Regions from separate parts of the Oceanobacter antarcticus genome, predicted to be linked through region 1. Evidence: predicted binding sites of a transcription regulator. Region 1 holds the regulator's gene; each other region holds the start of a gene.
What was found. The regulator FNR, encoded in region 1, switches genes on or off when oxygen is low (the NO sensors DNR and NnrR bind a similar motif). The targets are predictions, from matches to a motif close to TTGATNTANATCAA.

Region 1 (3,114 bases):
CGGCCGCAGGTTACATTCCCCCCTGGGCAGCAGCCATCGGCATGTCGTTCAGTTCCCTGTTGGTGGTCAGTAACGCCCTAAGGCTGTCCCGGGTATCCAAACCGGATGCAGCCGATGGCCCCCCGCAGGTATAATGCCGGGTTATAACGGCAGCCACTTGCCCAGCATAACGGACATAACATGGATATTATCTACATACTTGTTCCACTCTCGATCGTCCTGATCAGTATCGCCACCCTGATTTTTTTCTGGGCAGTACGTAGCGGTCAGTTTGATGATCTGGAGTCGCCAGCCCACAAAATTCTCTTTGATGACGACCCCGAGGAAACGACGGCCAGCGCTGACAAACCGCCGTCAACAACAATCACCCCACCGCCTGCAGCTGCAGACGCCACATCACCTGACAAATTGTCGTGATTGAACCACTGTCACTGCTCACCGCATTACTGCTGGGCTTGTTTGGTTCCAGTCATTGCCTGGTCATGTGTGGCGGTATTGCGGCAGCCATTGGCAGTCGCTCACAGCATCAACCACTACTAACCGCCTTGGCTTTTAATGGCGGACGAATCACCAGCTACGTAGTGGCTGGGCTGATAGTCTCTGTACTTGGCTTATGGCTGCAGCAACTGAATGACCTGCTGACGCTGGTATTACGCACACTGGCTGCCGTGATGCTAATGCTGATGGGACTCTACATCGCGCGCTGGGCAAGCTGGCTGACCCGGATTGAACAGCTCGGTCAGCACCTGTGGCGTCTGCTACAGCCCGCCACCAAACCATTACTGGCACAACAATCAGTCAGCAGCCGATTTCGTCTCGGATTGCTGTGGGGATGGCTTCCCTGTGGCCTGGTCTACAGTACATTAAGCTGGGTGGCCGCTAATGGCGATCCACTCAAGGGGGCACTGGCCATGGCCTGTTTCGGACTGGGCACACTGCCAGCCCTGTTTGCCAGCGGCCTCGCCGCCAGCAGCCTCAATCGATTACTCAATCACAACATCAGCCGTCGCATCGCCGGACTTTTGCTCATCAGTTATGGATTGTGGACCGCAGCGGCCATCTGGCTATAGTCAGCCAACTGTAATACCTTGACCAATGTCTTGACAGTCACCCTGTGAGCTAAGACCATACGAAAACTAATGGAAAACAGTTGTTCCGTTTGTCACGGAAAACCAGACACGGTGAGCTCAATGAAAACAAACCAAGTTGCACATCCCCCCTTGCGCGGCAATCAGCCCCACTGCCAGACTTGCTCCCTGAACGCTCTGTGTCTGCCACTATCGCTCAGCGACAGTGATATGGAGCGACTTGACGATATCATTCGCCGTGGCCGACCCATTCAGAAAGGCCAGCTGTTATTCCAGCAAGGGGATGACTTCCAGTCGGTATTTGCAGTACGTACTGGTGCCCTGAAAACCTATACCCTGGCCAGTAATGGCGAAGAACAGATCACCGGCTTTCACCTCGCCAGCGAACTGATTGGGTTAGCGGGTTACGATGCCGGTGATTACCCACTCACTGCCAAGGCACTGGAAACAACCACCGTATGTGAAATTCCGGTGCACCAGTTGGAAAATCTCACCGACGAATTACCCGATCTGCGTAAACAGCTGATGCGTACCATGGGTAATGAGATTCGCCACGACCAGAACATGATGCTGCTGTTAAGCAAAAAGAACGCTGAAGAACGTGTGGCCTCCTTTTTACTGGATATTTCCAACCGCTACGCCCGCCGCGGTTTCAGCGCGACCCACTTCCGGCTGCCCATGTCCAGGGTCGACATCAGCAATTATCTTGGTCTCGCGGTTGAAACCATTAGCCGGGTATTTACCCGCTTCCAGAAAAATGCGCTGATCGAAACCCAGGGCAAGGAAATCATTGTGTTGGACATGAACAGTCTTTATGAGATGGCGGGCCTAAGTGCTCATCTCGAATGCGACGACACGGCCACCACAGAATAAACCGAGTAGCAGCAGGCAGCCCGCAACCGTTCGGCAAAACACCGGACATATGTGGCTGCTACTGCTCCGCAGTATCCCACACGCTGACCTTTAACAACCTTCCCTGTCAGCCATAGCTCGGCTGAATCGGATATTCAGCACAGCAACTCTTGCTGACGACAGCCAATCTATTCGCTAGAATTCGCCGCCTGATTTTTAGTCCGTGTTCCATATCAGAACATCCAGGAGTTTCCCAGCATGACTGCCGACGTCATCGATCGCAAAGAACGACTCGAATTCAACAAACTGCAAAAACGTTTGCGCCGTCATGTCGGCAAGGCCATCGAAGACTATTGCATGATCGAGGAAGGCGACAAGATCATGGTGTGTCTGTCGGGAGGCAAAGACTCCTACACCATGCTCGACATATTGATGAGCTTGCAGAAAAGCGCCCCGGTTAACTTTGAACTGATCGCAGTCAATATGGATCAGAAACAGCCGGGCTTTCCTGAGCATGTTCTGCCGGATTACCTGAGCAAGCTGGATGTGCCCTTCCATATTGTCGAAAAAGACACCTACAGCGTCGTCATGGATATTATTCCGGAAGGCAAAACCACTTGCGGTCTGTGCTCACGCTTGCGGCGCGGTACCCTGTACGGCTTTGCCGAACACATTGGTGCCAACAAAATTGCCCTCGGACATCACCGCGACGATATTATCGAAACTCTGTTCCTGAATATGTTTTATGGCGGCAAGCTCAAAGCCATGCCACCCAAATTACTCAGCGACGACAAGAAGCACGTACTGATCCGTCCGCTGGCCTACTGCAAGGAAAAGGATATCGAGGCGTTTGCAGCAGCGCGGGAATTTCCGATCATTCCTTGCAACCTCTGTGGGTCGCAGGAAAACATGCAACGTCAAAACGTCAAAAACATGCTGCAGGAGTGGGAAAAAATCCAACCAGGCCGCAGTGACAACATCTTCGCAGCCATCTGTAACATAGCCCCCTCACAACTGGGAGATCTTAACCTGTTCGACTTTGTTAACCTGCAAAAGCAGCAAGACCAGTCACACCTGGCCACGCGGCTGGATATTGTAACGATCGAATAGCGTCAGCCATTGCACATACACCAATCACCCGTCTGAGAGTGCGGCCACGACTTGAATGGGTAAA
Region 2 (3,114 bases), on a different contig from region 1:
ATTACTTCAAATAAACGCCGGAGCATATTGGGCGATGGAAGAAGTAATCCTGTTTCTGGAACGCGGTGGCGAGGTGGTGTACCCCATTATGGGGGTGATCTTTTTGCTCTGGGCCTATCTGATCGAACGTATTTTGTATGTATTTGCTGTGCATCCGAGACGTCGTTCGGCAGCGTTGCAGGAATGGCAAGCACGTAACAACAAGCATAGCTGGGCATCGCAACAAATCCATCAGGAGCTGATTGCCAATCTGACGATGGGACTGGACTCGGGATTCAGCACCATTCGGATGTTTATTGCCATCTGTCCGCTTTTGGGTTTGTTAGGCACCGTGACTGGCATGATTGAAGTGTTTGATGTGATGGTACAAATGGGAGCGGGTAGCCCCAAGCCCATGGCAGCAGGTATCTCCAAAGCTATTCTGTCGACCGTTGCCGGGATGGTGGGGGCGATCAGTGGTTTATTGGCACAAACCGTATTAAAACGGGTTTTTGAAAGCGAAAAGCGTCATTTCAAAACGGCACTGGCTTTCGATTGAGTGGCGGTTATCATGCCGCCCATTTTAGTGGGTGGATAGATATAGATGTTGCCACAGCAGATAATTACCAGGGATGAACAAGCCATGGCGCTGGCGCTGGCGCTGGCGCAAGAAGCGGCTGATGACGGCGAAGTACCTGTTGGGGCTGTCGTGGTGCTGGATGGCAAAGTGATAGGCCGTGGACGTAACCGCCAGATTACCGATCTGGATCCAAGTGCCCATGCCGAAATGCTGGCCGTACGTGAAGCGGCCGCCGCCATCGGTAATTACCGCCTCAGTGGTGCTTGTCTTTATGTCACGCTGGAACCGTGCACCATGTGTTATGGCTTGTTGGTTCACAGTCGTATTGAGCGTCTGGTGTATGGGGCGTTTGAACCCAAAGCCGGTGCTGTTCACAGTGCGATGCAGTTACCCACCCATCCTGTTTTTAATCATACTTTCCAGATTGAGAGCGGTGTACTGGCCGAAGCCTGTGGCCAGATGTTGTCAGCTTTTTTTGCTGAACGCCGAGCCGCCCGTAAACGGCTGCGAGCATTGACCCGGCTATCGACTGCAGCAGACGATGGGGTCGATACTGATTCTGCCCAAGCAGGAAGCAATAAACCTTGTCAGTCTTTGGAAATACCCGGGCGGGATCACGAAACATAAGCACGTCAAACCAGGATCAGTAAAACCAGAGTCAGTAAAACTAAAAACGCCTCGCAAGTGCGAGGCGTCAAACGGTCGTTGAAAAGTGTTTTTACACTGCCTTCAGCAACTACTGGTGACCTTTTCCAGTGATATCAGGAGTTGGCAGCGGCTTGGTTCAGCATGGCATAGAGCTCGTCTTTCAGAACAACGCGGCGCACTTTCAATTGCTCAAGGCGCTCATCCGATGCCGCTTCTTTTTGTTCTTCAATATGGCGCACTTCCTTGTCCAGCTCATCGTATTCATCGAACAGCTTGGCAAAATGACGGTCAGTCATTTTCAAATCACGAATCTGCTCGCTCAGTTCAGGAAAATCATGGTGCAGGTCATGGGCTTCGATGGACATGTATCTCTCCTTGGTAAGTACGTTCAGAATAACGTACCCAATGGGGGTTAGGCTTGATGCAGGTCAGACTCAGGTAGCGCAGACTGGTTCGGTTTGTTTAGCCAGAACAGTGATTCAATAGATGCCCCATTAGATGTTAACTACTAGCGAATGAGATCTTCAAAACCAGTCAGTATATTTAGGGGCTGGATTAATTACTTTGGTATTGCCAACTGCTATCAGCTTTGCGTGGATCTAGATCATTGGATCAGGCGTAGCATTCGAATGGCTTACTGGCGACAGTGGCGAAAACCACGCACTCAAGTAAGAAGCCTGATGAGATTGGGTGTTCATGTACAGGCGGCCGAGCCAGTGGATTTTGTATCTCTCGGGGTTGGTCAGTTATCCGCACTGTCGTGGGCCAGACCGTCTGCTTGCAGCCGATTATGGGCCAGTTTTTTTGATCAGGGTTTCATTCATCCGGGACGCCATCACATACAGCCCGATCAGCCCGGTAGCAGCAATCAGTTGTGAGCAAAGTAATAGACTACCGGCTGTTAGAAGAGCACTGATTGCCAGTGGTGCTGCAGCCTGGCCAGAATCGGAAACCAGTTTCCAGACCCCCATAAAGCGGGCGCGTCCGGTGGCTGGTGCAAAGTCAGAACCCAATACCATCACCAGGCCAGCACTGACGCCGTTGGCAAAGCCGATGAGTAGGGCGCTGAGTAGCAGGCTCAGGTAGCTGTCTGCCCAGCCGAGGGCGGCCAGTCCGCATGCAAACAGCAACAGGCTGGGTGCGGCGGCGGCCTTGCGTCCCCAGCGATCCATAATAATGCCCGCTGGAATAAACATCAGGCTGTCCATCAGGGCGGCAGCGGCGACCACCAGGCCGATCTCGGCGACTGAAAGCCCGATGGCATTACCCGCCAGTGGCAATAATACCACTCGGCCAGCACGCATGAATTGCAGCGAAATCATCGCCAATCCGGCACTGAGAAACGCCTGACGGTGATCTGTCAGCACCTGAATAATGGCAATAAAGCTGTGGGGTGTGCGATCGGCTTCTGGCTCACCACGGTCGGCCGACAAAAACACAATCAGTAACGACAGCAGGCATAACAGTACCAACACCAAAAAAGTTGCCTGGTAGCCAAACTTGACCGCCGCAAGGCCGCCCAGTGCCGGGCCTAACAGGGAGCCAACGCGCATGGCTCCAGCCATCAGTGAGATGGCCCGGCCCCGTTGGTGAACCGGGGCGCGGGTGGTGACGTACGATTGTCTGCCGATCAGTGAAAATGACATGCCCATCCCGGCGATCACACCGCCCAGTCCCAGCAATAATGGCACATCGGTCAGCGTCATCAGGCCGTAGCCGACAACGTAGGCGGCAGCGCCGAGCATCAGGCAAATCTTGTCGCCCCAGCGTCCAGCGACGATACCGGCGGGAATATCCCCTGCCAGCTGGCCAATTCCTCGGGTTGCCAGCATCAGGGCAGCGATGGAGGGGCTGTACCCGAGTTCGAGTACGTACAGCGGCAGCAGTACCAGGATGGCGGTTTGAGC
Region 3 (3,114 bases), 120 kb from region 1:
TCGGAAACCCGAGAGAAAGTCCGACGTAAAGAGACCGAAATACTGGAGCGATTGGCGATTACCGATCGCCTGACGGGTTTGTATAATCGCCGTAAGCTGGATGAAGTACTCACCTGCGAAGTGGAGCGTAGCAACCGTTCTGGACACCCGTTCAGTATTGTTATGCTGGATATCGATCACTTTAAAAACGTTAATGACACCCATGGCCACCCGGTCGGTGACCAGGTCATCGTGGAGCTGGCTATATTGCTGCTGGAGTTTATTCGCAAGATCGATATTGTCGGACGCTGGGGCGGGGAAGAGTTTGTTATTGTCTGTCCGATGACCGATCTGGTGGGGGCCAGGCAGCTTGCCGAAAAGCTGCGAGTGGAAATTTTTAATCATCACTTCCCTGTGATTGAACACCTGACCGCCAGCTTCGGTATCGCCAGCTCGATGGCGGAAAAACATTACGAGCCTATTATTGATCGGGCTGATCAGGGCCTCTACGATGCCAAACGCTCAGGGCGTAATCGAGTAGGGGTTCGATTGATCGCCCCTCGCAACGATGATGGGGCCTTGCTTTAACCCCCGCGACCAACCAGCTGACGTTATTGCTTGCTCAGCACTTGCTTGATACGTAACTGGGTTTCTTCTGTTTGTAGCAGCTCAGCAAACAGCTGCATTTCTATAGCAACAGCACGGTCTACCCGCTCGACATGCCCTTCTTCCTTTGCCAATCGCTTGATCGCCCGGATAGAACCTTGAGAGTTCTTGCTAATTTGTCGGGCTATCGCCAGGGCGTTATCCAAGGCTTCACCGTCTTCGGTGACCTGGTTTAACAGTCCCCATTGCTGTGCTTCGCTGGCGCTGAAAAAACGTCCGCTCAGTAATAATTCAGCCGCCACTTTCGGGCCAACGGCTTCAGCCAGTAAAACCGAGCAGGCACCTTCAGAGGTAACGCCAATTTTGGCAAAGGGCAATGAGTAACGGGTACTTTTACCCGCATACGCAAGATCGGCGTGTAACAGAATATTGGCACCAATACCAATAGCAACACCTTCTTGTGCGACAATCAGTGGTTTTGTCAAGGCTGCCAGGGTATGGAAAATACCCGCGACCCCTTCTTTGACGGCGAACAGATTACCACCAGGCAGCAAATCACTGAGATCGTTCCCGGCAGAAAAAGCCGTGGCAGACCCGCTTAATACAATCACATTAACCTGTTCATCCTGCTCTGCGGCAGTCAGTGCTGCAATCAGATCCAGATAGGTCTGCACCCGGATAGCATTCAATACTCCCGGTCGATTGAGTTGTAACAAGGCAATGCCCTTGTCCTGGCTGTACAGAAGATCCTCAAACATGCGATGTGATTCCTATATCTGTGAATTAAAATATATTCACTGTGTATTTTTATTCACATGATTGTGCCTGATTCCGGTACCGCCATCAAGAATGCCAGGGTTAGCAAATCTCCATGCTGAATAGACTTGCATCCAGACCCACCAGTCCGTTAACGCCAGTGCCCAAATCGTTTTCAACATACATCCAGGCGCTATCACACAGAGATCGATCACAGATTTGTAGATTAAACAACCAACAATCTCCCTGGATTCGGCACTGAAAAATATTGCCTGATGGCAGGAGGACGTCGGGACGTAAATCATCAAGTGGTAAATACCAGGCGATGAGAGAGGGATTAGACGTATCCGTGTCGGTATTATTACTCGCGTGGTATGTCTGAAACAGCTTATGGCTCTTGGCGATGGGTATACTTGAACCATGGGAAGTGATCTGGAAGCTGCCCTGCAGGGATCGCAGTGGCAGTTGCGGAGGGTGTTGCCATAGGTGATTTTGTTGAACAGGTTGTGTGCCTTCGGGGGTGGTCATAGTAAGCATCCATGTCTGGGAACCACGACAGTTAAACGGAAATAATGCTGTGCCCGAATGGCCTACATCAAGATTAGTGCATGATTTTACCAAAGATGAACAGCAGGGTACGACGTGTGATGCCAAGGGTCTTACTCCCACACGAGGGAGGGGTCTCCACCGTTGGTTTGTATGACGAGAGAGTGGTGGAGTCGTGGCTATCATTGAGAAGGCCCCCTGGCAGGCTCAGCGGATCAGGGCTTCAACCTGGGCTCCATGCAGACGCGCAGGAGCCAGTACCAGTAAGTTCTTAATTTTTCATCAATACCACCAACAGGCTGCCCGGTGCGACACCTTGCCCGGCTTGCTTGACTACTTCCACTACGGTACCCGCTTGATGGCTGGAGACTTCTATTTCCATTTTCATCGATTCCAGAATCAGTAGCGGCTGGTTGGCTGCCACCAGATCGCCGGGTTTTACCAGACATTGCCAGACGTTACCGGCGATGTGGCTTTCAACGCTGAATTCACCGTCTGCTAACGGGCGTTCGTCTTTCTGTTCGGTGGCAGCTGGTTCACTGTCGTAATTGAAGCGGCCGGTACGTTTCCAGTCTTCCAGTTCGTGTTGGAAGGCTTTCTGGCGTTCGCGCTGGAATGCACTGATGCCGGACGATTGTTGCGCCAGAAAAGCTTCATACTGGCTGAGGTTGAATGTGGTTTCTTCAATCCTGATCGGGTATTGGCCGTGGGGAAACTGCTGGCGAATGTCGGTGAGTTCGTCGTGGCTGACTTCGTAGAAGCGTACCTGATCAAAGAAGCGCAGCAACCAGGGCTGAGTGAATTCCCTGGTTTGTTTGTAGCGGTTCCACATTTGCAGGGTACGGCCGACAAACTGGTAGCCACCTGGGCCTTCCATGCCATAAATACACATGTAAGCACCGCCAATACCGACGGAGTTTTCCGCCGTCCAGGTACGGGCCGGGTTGTATTTGGTGGTAACCAATCGATGGCATGGGTCAACCGGTGTTGCTACCGGGGCACCGAGATAAACGTCCCCCAGGCCCATCACCAGATAACTGGCGTTGAAGACGATGTCTTTCACCTCCTGAATCGAATCCAGGCCGTTAATTCGCCGAATAAATTCGATGTTGTCCGGGCACCAGGGGGCATCGGCGCGCACAGATTGCATGTACTTCTCGGCTGCCAGTCGGCATACCTCATCGTCCCAACTCAAGGGCAGATGCACAATACGCGATGGCACTTCGG
Region 4 (3,114 bases), on a different contig from region 1:
GTGTTTGCACTGCTATCACCCAGGCTGTGGCGAGCGTGAGCCCGGCGTAGGAAATATATCTGGCCTGACTCCGGGCTCGCTTCACCCTTTACTCTGCCAGCGCATTTGCCGCCAGATTTTTTGTTGTTCGGCGTTGAGAAAACTCCAGGCGATAAAACGACTGCTTTTCTGCCCCTGCGTCATGGTGATGACCTGTTGCTGTACTGCACCGACGTCACGCAGCACTTTCTCCAGTGCTGGCAAGGCCGCCTGCCGTGATACCAGCGAAGTAAACCAGTACACCTGACTGGCGTATTGTCGGCTTTCTTGCATCATGCGGCTGACAAAGCTCACTTCACCGCCTGCGCACCACAGCTCGTTACTCTGGCCGCCGAAGTTCAAGGGTGTCTCTGCGTTCAACGCTGTGCTGTCGGGCTGTTGGTCATCCCACTTGCCGAGATTTTTCCACTTGCGTTGATTGCCACGGGCCATCTGCTCGGGCGACTCATGGAAGGGTGGGTTGCACAGCGTCAGGTCGAGAAATTCCTTGCCCTGCAACACATGCTGAAAGTAACACTGGCTGTCAGGCTGCTGCCGCAGGCTGATAGCGGGTTGCAACGCAGGATTGGCAGCCAGAATGCGTTGTGCGGATGCCAGCGACAGCGGATCGATATCAGCCGCAATAAATTGCCAGCCATACTCACTGTTGCCGATCAGCGGATAAATGCAGTTAGCGCCACAGCCGATATCCATTACCCGAATGCGCTTGCCCGCAGGTTGCTTGCCACCATTGGCGGCTGCCAGTAAATCTGCCAGATTATGGATGTAGTCCGCTCGACCGGGTATGGGAGGACAGAGGTAGCCGTCAGGAATATCCCAACCATCAATCTGATACCAGTGTCGCAGCAATGCCCGGTTCAGCGCCTTGATGGCCTGCGGATTGGTAAAGTCGATGGAATGATTGCCCTTCGGGGTTGGCCGAATAAAATCACCCAGCTCCGGACTGACGGCCATGAGCGCCTCAAAATCATAACGCTGCTGATGACGGTTGCGAGGATGCAGCCCGGCTGCCGTGCTCTGGACACGGGGGGCTGACGGTTTGCTGTTGGCAGAACGGGAAAACGACTTTTGGGACATAACAACTCTTGCGTATCGGGCGTGCAGCGAAAAACAGCGGGCAGTATAAAGACCATTGGCGAGAGGGGACAGCACAGCCGCCGATGTGTTGTGGTTCACTGTGCACTAACGCCAGTTACCTGCCTCTCTCGTGGGTGTTCAAGTGTTGCGGTTATTATCTGAATTCAGGTGTGAATTCAGATATCCAACAGACTATAAGCCGGATTGTCGGTCTAACGGTCAATCGTGGGCTTTTTGTCCTGACATATTGGCTCCAATCGACCAATTGATATGGAAGCAGATATGATCTGAATCATTATTCCGGTGTGTCGCGAAGCTACAATCGTTGCCTTGTTTATGGGGCTATCAGCCTCGTTCTGTACGGGCCGGTGTCATACTGTGTTATTTGGTGTGGTATTAGCGGGGCGTATTTCTGCGATTATTGGAGGTGGTCGTGAGCTATTTTATCTGGGATTCCACATATGACATTGGCGTTGATATTATCGATCGCCAGCATCGGCGTATCGCGGACTATATTAACGATTTACACCATGCGATTGAAAATAATGACGTGGAGGAAGTCTATAGCGTTATGGAGCGGCTGAAAGATTATACTTTTGACCATTTCAGTTTTGAGGAACAACTGATGGAGCGGGCCGGGTATCCACTGTTGGCAGCCCATTTACAGGTACACCGGCGATTTTCTGCGCAGGTCGAGGAGCTGAGTGTGCAGCTTTATGGCGGTACAGACCCGATGAGTGTTGCACGCAAGGTACGTACCGGACTGATGCGCTGGCTGTTGCAGCATATCAAGGACGAAGATCAAAATTATGCAGAGCTGGTGCGCAAGTCATTACGTAAGGAAAGTGGCTGGGTAAGCGCTACCCTGAAACGTATTTTCGGATCGGTCGATCATCCTGTCTGATCCGGATGCGCGCCAGGGTGCGTCTACAAATGTGCGCTCCGGCTTCCGGCAGTCATGGATGATACGGCTGGCGCGGAGCTGGTTGCTCCGGCCAGGCTTTGTCTGAGTAGAGAACGACAAGTTAAGAACCAGGCAAGCCAGTCAAAAACAGGGCAGATAATGCCGCGTTACAGTTGCCGATACCCTTCTTCCATCAGCACCCGCTGCACAACCGGGCGACGAGCCATGGCCTCGTAGTGAGCCTGACAGGCGTCCGGCAGCGTCATTTCCAGGCGCTTGGCCCAGAATTCGTTATAAAACAGCGCGGCATCTACTATAGAAAACTGGTCATAAAACAGTGCTCCGGCAGATGCTTCCAGCCATTGGGCAGCTTGATGAAAACCCTTCTGCACCAGTGTTCGACCCTGGCGTTCAATGGTGTCGCGATCATCGGCGTGTAGCAGGTAGCGGTCGGGTGTGAAAATACGGGTAAAGCCATGGCCATGCAGGGTGCCGACCAGATAATTGAGTCGATCCAGAGCCACGGCCTGAGCGGTTAGATCTTCCGGTAATAATTGTTTTTTCGGCCAGCGCTGGGCCAGCCACCAGGCAATGGCGGCAAAATCAGTCAGGGCGGTGCCATCGTCCAGCACCAGTGTGGGAATTGTGCCTTTCGGATTAATCGCCAGATACTCCGGTTTCTGGCCATCTCCGGCTGGCAGATTCAGCACGTGGGCGCTGAACACCAGCTCCAGCTCTTCCATCAGAATATGAATACCTGTCGAGCAGGAGCCTGGGGTCATATAGAGCGTCATCATGAGGGGTTATCTCTTCATCAAAGGCGTTGTTTTGTTTATCTCGGTACTGCAAATTGATAACCAATCACTTCACGCTGTCATCTCGTCAGGTGGCCGCAGGCAACCAGCGCTGTGGGCGTTATCAGGGTGCTTAGGTGCTGTCGCAAACCCGACAAGCCAGACTGTGGCCAAGGTTTTGTCGGGTTTCAGCCGAGTGGCTGGGTGGTATAACCCCCCCACGGCTGGTGACGATTCGCTTGATCAGCGGCGGCAACGGCAGGGAACGGGGATTGCAATCAACCCTGGCCCCATATCTCT

Region 2: a site for FNR is predicted at 1,626-1,639, ahead of WG929_RS09535 (HP1242/YdcH family protein). Genes of this name have one in related genera too.
Region 3: a site for FNR is predicted at 1,927-1,940, ahead of WG929_RS01725 (DUF427 domain-containing protein). Genes of this name have one in related genera too.
Region 4: a site for FNR is predicted at 1,399-1,412, ahead of WG929_RS06125 (bacteriohemerythrin). Genes of this name have one in related genera too.

The regions. Positions count from the first base shown of each region.
Region 1 covers NZ_JBBKTX010000002.1:147,992-151,105, reverse strand. The annotation lists gene WG929_RS02325 (heavy metal translocating P-type ATPase) at 1-134, shown strand, start outside; gene ccoS (cbb3-type cytochrome oxidase assembly protein CcoS) at 181-417, shown strand; gene WG929_RS02315 (sulfite exporter TauE/SafE family protein) at 414-1,070, shown strand; gene fnr (fumarate/nitrate reduction transcriptional regulator Fnr) at 1,191-1,961, shown strand; gene ttcA (tRNA 2-thiocytidine(32) synthetase TtcA) at 2,199-3,050, shown strand.
Region 2 covers NZ_JBBKTX010000010.1:49,556-52,669, forward strand. The annotation lists gene WG929_RS09525 (MotA/TolQ/ExbB proton channel family protein) at 35-538, shown strand; gene tadA (tRNA adenosine(34) deaminase TadA) at 584-1,186, shown strand; gene WG929_RS09535 (HP1242/YdcH family protein) at 1,321-1,572, opposite strand; gene WG929_RS09540 (group II intron maturase-specific domain-containing protein) at 1,723-2,085, shown strand; gene WG929_RS09545 (MFS transporter) at 1,996-3,114, opposite strand, start outside.
Region 3 covers NZ_JBBKTX010000002.1:27,815-30,928, forward strand. The annotation lists gene WG929_RS01715 (sensor domain-containing diguanylate cyclase) at 1-567, shown strand, start outside; gene WG929_RS01720 (enoyl-CoA hydratase/isomerase family protein) at 591-1,343, opposite strand; gene WG929_RS01725 (DUF427 domain-containing protein) at 1,444-1,869, opposite strand; gene uca (urea carboxylase) at 2,159-3,114, opposite strand, start outside.
Region 4 covers NZ_JBBKTX010000006.1:25,631-28,744, reverse strand. The annotation lists gene WG929_RS06135 (TrkH family potassium uptake protein) at 1-39, shown strand, start outside; gene rlmF (23S rRNA (adenine(1618)-N(6))-methyltransferase RlmF) at 82-1,116, opposite strand; gene WG929_RS06125 (bacteriohemerythrin) at 1,550-2,020, shown strand; gene WG929_RS06120 (glutathione S-transferase family protein) at 2,188-2,817, opposite strand.